2 linked regions of the Asanoa sp. WMMD1127 genome follow. The protein of the gene in region 2 binds, or shares a complex with, the protein of the main gene of each other region. Links are inferred from orthologs where the notes say so. Each region holds a gene or a part of one and is shown on either strand. Other genes may lie near its edges.

Region 1 (3,200 bases), 1.0 Mb from region 2 along the record:
AGCTTGTTGTACGGGTTCGACTCCTTGATGCCGTACGAGGTGCGCTCGACGAACGAGGGCAGCACGTAGCGGTTGTGCACCGGAGCGAACTGCGGAGGCAGCGTCAAGTCAGTCATGGTCGGCTCCCTCAGCCCAGAGTCCCGGCGCCCTCCGGAACCTGCGCGGCTCCGGTGATCACCTTGTCGATGAATCCGTAGTCCTTGGCCTCCTGCGCCGTGAACCAGCGGTCCCGGTCGGAGTCGGCCTCGATCTGGTCCTGCGACTGGCCGGTGTGCGCCGCGACCCGCTCCTGGAACATCCGCTTGGTGTAGAGCATCTGCTCCGCCTGGATCGCGATGTCGGAGGCGGTGCCGCCCATCCCGCCGGACGGCTGGTGCATCATGATCCGCGCGTGCGGCAGGGCGTAGCGCTTGCCCTTGGTGCCCGCGCAGAGCAGGAGCTGGCCCATCGACGCGGCCATGCCCATGGCGACCGTGGACACGTCGTTGTCGATGAACTGCATCGTGTCGTAGATCGCCATGCCGGAGTAGACGGAGCCACCCGGCGAGTTGATCCACAGGTTGATGTCGCGGCCCGGGTCCTCCGCCGCCAGCAGCAGCAGCTGCGCGCAGATGCGGTTGGCCACCTGGTCGGTAACCTCACTGCCGAGGAAGATGATGCGTTCCTTGAGCAGCCGGTTGTAGACCGAGTCGTCGAGCCCGCCGGCGAGCTGGTCGCCGCGCGCCTCGTGCGCCCGGATGGGCGACGCTGGAATATGCAGATCGGTCATGGCAGCCTCTCGCTCGTTTCCGTTCTACGCCCGACATTAACCGCTGCCCGAGGCGCTGACTTCCCGCCGACAGCGGTGTTCGCTCTCAGCGCAGGCAGGCGCGATCAGTGGTTGTGTTCGGTGACCTCGCGCACCGCGTCCAGGCTGATCGGGTTGCCGGCCGAGTCCGTGATCTTGACCCGCTCCATCACCAGGGTGAGCGCCTTGCCGCGCCGCACGTCGCCGAAGACCGCGCCGGCCGCGCCGGACCGGACGAGCTGGTCGTAGTACTGCTGCGGCTGCATGCCGGCCCGCTGCGCCCGGTGCATGATCTCGTGCCCGAACTCGTCGTCGGAGATCTGCACGTCCTCGGCGTCGGCCAGGGTGTCGAGCACCAGCTGGATCTTGACGCCCTCGGTCGCCGCCTCGGTGAGCTCGGCGTCGATCTGCTCCTCGGTCTTGTCCTCGGCCGCGAGGTATTCCTCGTAGGAGGCGCCGATGCGCTCGAGCTGGTCGGCCATCGCCTGCTTGCGGTGCTCGACCTCCTCCTTGACGACACCCTCGGGCGCGGGCACCTCGGCGGCCTCGACCACCTGCTGCAGCGCCTTGTCGCGGGCCGCGTAGATCTGCTCGACCTGCTTGGCCTGGGTCACCCGCTTGCGGAGGTCCTCGCGCAGCTCGTCGAGCGTGTCGAACTCGCTGGCCAGCTGGGCGAACTCGTCGTCGAGCTCCGGCAGCTGCTTCTCCTTGACGGTGCGCACGGTGACCGCCACGTCGGCGTCGCGACCCGCGAACTCGCCGCCGACCAGCTGCGTGCTGAACGACGTCTCGTCGCCCGCGGACAGGCCGACCAGCACCTCGTCGAGGCCCGGCAGCAGCTGCTTGCTGCCGACCTCGTGGGAGATGTTGGTGGCCGAGCCGCCCGGCACCTCTTCGCCGTCGACGGTGGCCTTCATGTCGATCTGGACGTAGTCGTCGTCCCGCGCCGCCCGCTCGACCGTCTTGAGGGTCGCGAACCGCTCGCGCAGCGCCTCGATCTGGCTGTCGACCTCGTTGTCACCGATCTGCAGCTCGTCGACCGTGACCTCGATCGTGGACAGGTCGGGCAGGTTGATCTCCGGCCGGACGTCGATCTCGGCGGTGAACCGCAGCGGCTCGCCGTCGCTGAACTCGGTGATCTCGACCTCGGGGCGGCCGAGCGTCTTGACCTCGTGCTCGCGCACGGCGGCGACGATGTTCTCCGGGATCGCCTCCTGCACGGCCTCGTTGAGCACGGCGCCACGGCCGACCCGCTGGTCGATCACCGCGGACGGCACCTTGCCCTTGCGGAAGCCGGGAACGGTCACCTGCTGGGCGATCTCCCGGTACGCCTTGCGGAGGCTCGGTTCGAGCTCGACGAACGGCACCTCGATGGCGAGCCGCACCCGGGTCGGGCTCAGGGTCTCGACGGTGCTCTTCACAGGCGTACTCCTCGGAATGTCTTCATGGGGCGATCAGCCCATCGAGTGTAGGCGCGTCGCTGATGCAGCCGCCGCGCCGGTCACTGTCGGGGTGGCGGGATTTGAACCCACGGCCCCTCGCTCCCAAAGCGAGTGCGCTACCAAGCTGCGCCACACCCCGTGGCGAACCGAAGTCTATGCGGTAGGCGTGCACCGTCCGCGCCCGGCGTCCCATTCCCGCACGGTGGGTGACGGATAAAGCGGACAAACCCTATTGCCCGGGTCCGCGGTGGGCACGACCGTCGCTCCCGCCGGGGACCGCTCGCTGCGCTTCGCTGCCATGTTCGCGCGGGTCAATCGCCGGTACGATGCGCGAAATCGAGCGCGGAAGGAGGCGGAGCCATGCGCATTCTGCTCGTCGAAGACGACCTGCGGGTGGCGTCCGTCATGAAGTCGATGCTCGTGCGCCGGGGATATCAGGTGGAGCACGCCGCGACCGCCAAGGCGGCCGTCGAGGCGGCGCCCTGCGACCTCGTGCTGCTCGACCTGAGCCTGCCCGACGGAGACGGCATCGACGTGTGCCGCGCGTTGCGGACCCGTGACGACAATCTGGCGATCATCGCCGTCACCGCCCGCTCCGACGAGCGCGACAAGGTCAACGGCTTCCGGGTCGGCGCCGACGACTACGTGGTCAAGCCTTTCTCGATGGCCGAGCTCCAGCTGCGGATCGAGGCGCTGCTGCGGCGCGCCGCCCGCGGGGTCGCGGCCCGGCAGACCCGCGAGATCGGGCCGCTGCGGATCGACTTCACGGCCCGGGAGGTCACCGTCGACGGGGTGCCGATCTCGTTGACGCGCAAGGAGTTCGACATCCTGGCCTCGCTGGCGCGTCAGCCCGGCGTGGCCGTCACCCGCGAGCGGATCCTGCTCGACGTCTGGCAGACGACCTGGTCCGGGCGGCACACCCTCGAGGTGCACATCGCCTCCCTGCGCGCCAAGCTCGGCCAGCCCGACCT
Region 2 (3,229 bases):
CGACGCGCAGCAGCGCACCCGGCGGGTCGACGCCGTGCCGGGCACCGGCTTCGGCGTCGTGCACCTGGAGGTTCCGCCGGCCACCTCCGGGCTGGCGATCGGCGCGCTGATCACGGGCGTCGCCTCGATCGTCGTGGCGTTCATCGTGCTCTGCTTCGGGCTGGTCGGCTCCGAGGCCGGGTGGGGCGCCTGGGCCGCCGGCGCGTTCACCGTGCTGGCGGTCGTGGCCGGAGTGGCCGGTGTGGCGCTCGGGGTACTGGCCCGCCGGCAGATCCGCCGCGTGGGGCCCGCCGCGGCCATGCGGTTCCAGGGGCGCGGCCTGGCCACGTCGGGGTTCATCTGCGGCATCGTCGGGCTGGTCATCGCCGTGATCGCGTTCTTCGCCGCGCTGAGCCTCCAGATCGCGGCGTAAGGCCCGAACCCGGCCAAAGCGCCTGGCTCGGCGGCTCGCCGACGCAGCCGCTACAATTGATGGAGATAGGGGCCAACCGCGGGTGTCACAGGGGTTTTGACCTGCGCGCCGGCGATGGGTACTCTTTCCTTTCGTGCCCGGGCTCGCCCGGGCAATCCGTGCGTGCGCGCACCGTTCTGGCCAGGCAGCGACAAGCCGCCGAGTGCGTGAGCACGACAATGGCAGAAAACCCGGGCTCGCGTCAGCGCGCACGGGGACCGTGGAAGGGCCGACACGCCCGACCGCGGGATCCGGGAGCACCAGCTCCTGGTTGGAGTGTTGGAGGGTCGCCCACCCGGGCGGCCAAGGCGACGACGGCGCGGCCGCGAGGAAGCGGCCGAAGGGAGCGGAAAACCCGGTGCCAACGATCCAGCAGCTGGTCCGCAAGGGCCGGCAGGCGAAGACGAGCAAGACGAAGACCCCCGCGCTGAAGGGGAGCCCTCAGCGGCGCGGCGTGTGCACCCGCGTGTACACCACCACCCCGAAGAAGCCGAACTCGGCGCTGCGCAAGGTCGCTCGCGTCAAGCTCAGCAGCCAGATCGAGGTCACGGCCTACATCCCCGGCGTCGGCCACAACCTGCAGGAGCACTCGATCGTGCTCGTGCGTGGCGGCCGTGTGAAGGACCTTCCGGGCGTCCGTTACAAGATCGTGCGCGGGTCGCTCGACACCCAGGGTGTCCGCAACCGCAAGCAGGCCCGCAGCCGCTACGGCGCCAAGAAGGAGAAGAGCTGACATGCCGCGTAAAGGCCCAGCCCCGCGCCGTCCGCTGGTCGCGGACCCGGTTTACAACTCGCCGCTGGTGACCCAGCTGGTCAACAAGATCCTGCTGCGCGGCAAGCGGCAGCTCGCCGAGCGCATCGTCTACGGCGCGCTCGAGGGCGCTCGGGAGAAGAGCGGCGGCACCGACCCCGTCGTCATCCTCAAGCGCGCGATGGACAACGTGAAGCCGGCCATCGAGGTGAAGAGCCGCCGCGTCGGTGGCGCCACCTACCAGGTGCCGATCGAGGTGCGCGCGCCCCGCCAGACCACGCTCGGTCTGCGCTGGCTGGTGCAGTACTCGAAGGCCCGCCGCGAGAAGACCATGGTCGAGCGCCTCATGAACGAGCTGCTCGACGCCAGCAACGGCCTCGGCGCCGCGGTGAAGCGACGCGAGGACACGCACAAGATGGCGGAGTCCAACAAGGCCTTCGCCCACTACCGGTGGTAACCACCCACCGCACGACGACGACGAAGAGGGATTGAAGTGGCCGCCGCAGACGCGCTCGCCAAGGTTCGCAACATCGGCATCATGGCGCACATCGACGCTGGTAAGACCACGACCACCGAGCGGATCCTGTTCTACACCGGCATCACGTACAAGATCGGTGAGGTCCACGAGGGCGCTGCCGTCATGGACTGGATGGAGCAGGAGCAGGAGCGGGGCATCACGATCACTTCGGCTGCGACGAAGTGTGAGTGGAAGGACCACACGATCCAGATCATCGACACGCCCGGCCACGTCGACTTCACGGTCGAGGTCGAGCGGTCGCTGCGCGTCCTGGACGGTGCGGTCGCGGTCTACGACGGCGTCGCCGGCGTGGAGCCGCAGACCGAGAACGTCTGGCGGCAGGCGGACAAGTACAACGTTCCGCGGATGTGCTTCGTCAACAAGCTCGACCGCACCGGCGCCGACTTCTTCCGCTGCGTGCAGATGATGATCGACCGGCTCAACGCGACTCCGCTCGTGCTGCAGATCCCGATCGGCAACGAGTCCGACTTCATCGGCGTCGTCGACCTGATCGGGATGCGCGCGCTGACCTGGCGTGGGGAGACCCAGAAGGGCGAGGACTACGCGGTCGAGGAGATCCCGGCCGACCTCGCCGACCAGGCCGCCGAGTGGCGCGAGAAGCTGATCGAGACGCTCGCCGACGTCGACGACACCATCACCGAGAAGTACCTCGAGGGTGAAGAGCTCACCGTCGAGGACCTCAAGGCCGGCATCCGCCGCGCCACGGTGGCGGGCAAGGCCAACCCGGTGCTGACCGGTTCGGCCTTCAAGAACAAGGGCGTGCAGCCCATGCTCGACGCCGTCGTCGACTTCCTGCCCTCGCCGCTGGACATCCCGGCGATCGAGGGTGTGGCCACCGACGGTGAGACCCCGCTCCAGCGCAAGCCGTCGAACTCGGAGCCGTTCTCGGCCCTCGCGTTCAAGATCCAGACGGACAAGCACCTGGGCAAGCTCACCTACGTGCGCGTCTACTCCGGCACGATCGACTCCGGTTCGCAGGTCATCAACTCGACCAAGGACCGCAAGGAGCGGATCGGCAAGATCTACCAGATGCACGCCAACAAGCGCGAAGAGCGCGGGACGGCGCAGGCTGGTGACATCATCGCCGTGCAGGGTCTCAAGCAGACCACCACCGGCGACACGCTGTGCGACCCGGCCAACCCGGTCATCCTGGAGTCGATGACGTTCCCGGAGCCGGTCATCCAGGTCGCGATCGAGCCGAAGACCAAGTCCGACCAGGAGAAGCTGGGCACCGCGATCCAGCGCCTGGCGGAGGAGGACCCGACCTTCCGCGTCTTCAACGACGAGGAGACCGGGCAGACGGTCATCGCCGGCATGGGCGAGCTGCACCTCGACATCCTGGTCGACCGCATGCGGCGCGAGTTCAACGTCGAGGCCAACATCGGCAAGCCGCAGGTGGCCTACCGCGAGACGATCCGCCGCAAGGTGGAGAAGGTCGAATACACCCACAAGAAGCAGACGGGTGGCTCCGGCCAGTACGCGCGGGTGA

The links.
Region 1: the proteins of rpsG (region 2) and tig are in contact, whole or in part, in a crystal structure (PDB 3GTY), measured with the Thermotoga maritima proteins. The link is inferred for Asanoa sp. WMMD1127 from one-to-one orthologs. Residues at the interface, in WP_004081843.1 of Thermotoga maritima: Lys34, Lys52, Lys55, Glu59, Arg62, Gln63, Glu66, Asn67, Lys69, Val71, Arg95, Ala109, Lys110, Lys111, Gly112, Arg113, Pro114, Glu117, Glu121, Ile124, Ala125, Tyr127, Asn128, Asn129, Thr130, Gly131, Lys135, Asp139, Arg142, Met143; in WP_004081061.1 of Thermotoga maritima: Glu122, Val124, Val129, Leu130, Tyr133, Glu188, Gly259, Ile262, Tyr263, Glu266, Ser270, Glu273, Gln274, Glu277, Arg308, Gln311, Ile312, Ser315, Tyr316, Glu325, Arg329, Arg336, Leu363, Phe366, Trp367, Arg373, Leu377, Arg381, Leu384, Glu387.

What each region holds. Positions count from the first base shown.
Region 1 is NZ_JARUBP010000001.1:6,648-9,847, forward strand. Bases 42-2,927 are described here. They hold tig (trigger factor), read right to left. Parts: upstream 2,209-2,927; coding sequence 874-2,208; downstream 42-873. Other genes in these bases: O7635_RS00035 (ATP-dependent Clp protease proteolytic subunit), read right to left, coding at 42-116; O7635_RS00040 (ATP-dependent Clp protease proteolytic subunit), read right to left, coding at 128-769; O7635_RS00055 (response regulator transcription factor), read left to right, coding at 2,590-2,927. Outside these bases: more of O7635_RS00035, read right to left, coding at 1-41; more of O7635_RS00055, read left to right, coding at 2,928-3,200. UniProt on the Bacillus subtilis protein: Involved in protein export. Acts as a chaperone by maintaining the newly synthesized protein in an open conformation. Functions as a peptidyl-prolyl cis-trans isomerase.
Region 2 is NZ_JARUBP010000001.1:1,009,009-1,012,237, reverse strand. What follows is about bases 8-2,922. They hold rpsG (30S ribosomal protein S7), read left to right. Parts: upstream 8-1,185; coding sequence 1,186-1,659; downstream 1,660-2,922. Other genes in these bases: fusA (elongation factor G), read left to right, coding at 1,696-2,922; rpsL (30S ribosomal protein S12), read left to right, coding at 810-1,184; O7635_RS05015 (hypothetical protein), read left to right, coding at 8-412. In the rest of the region: more of O7635_RS05015, read left to right, coding at 1-7; more of fusA, read left to right, coding at 2,923-3,229.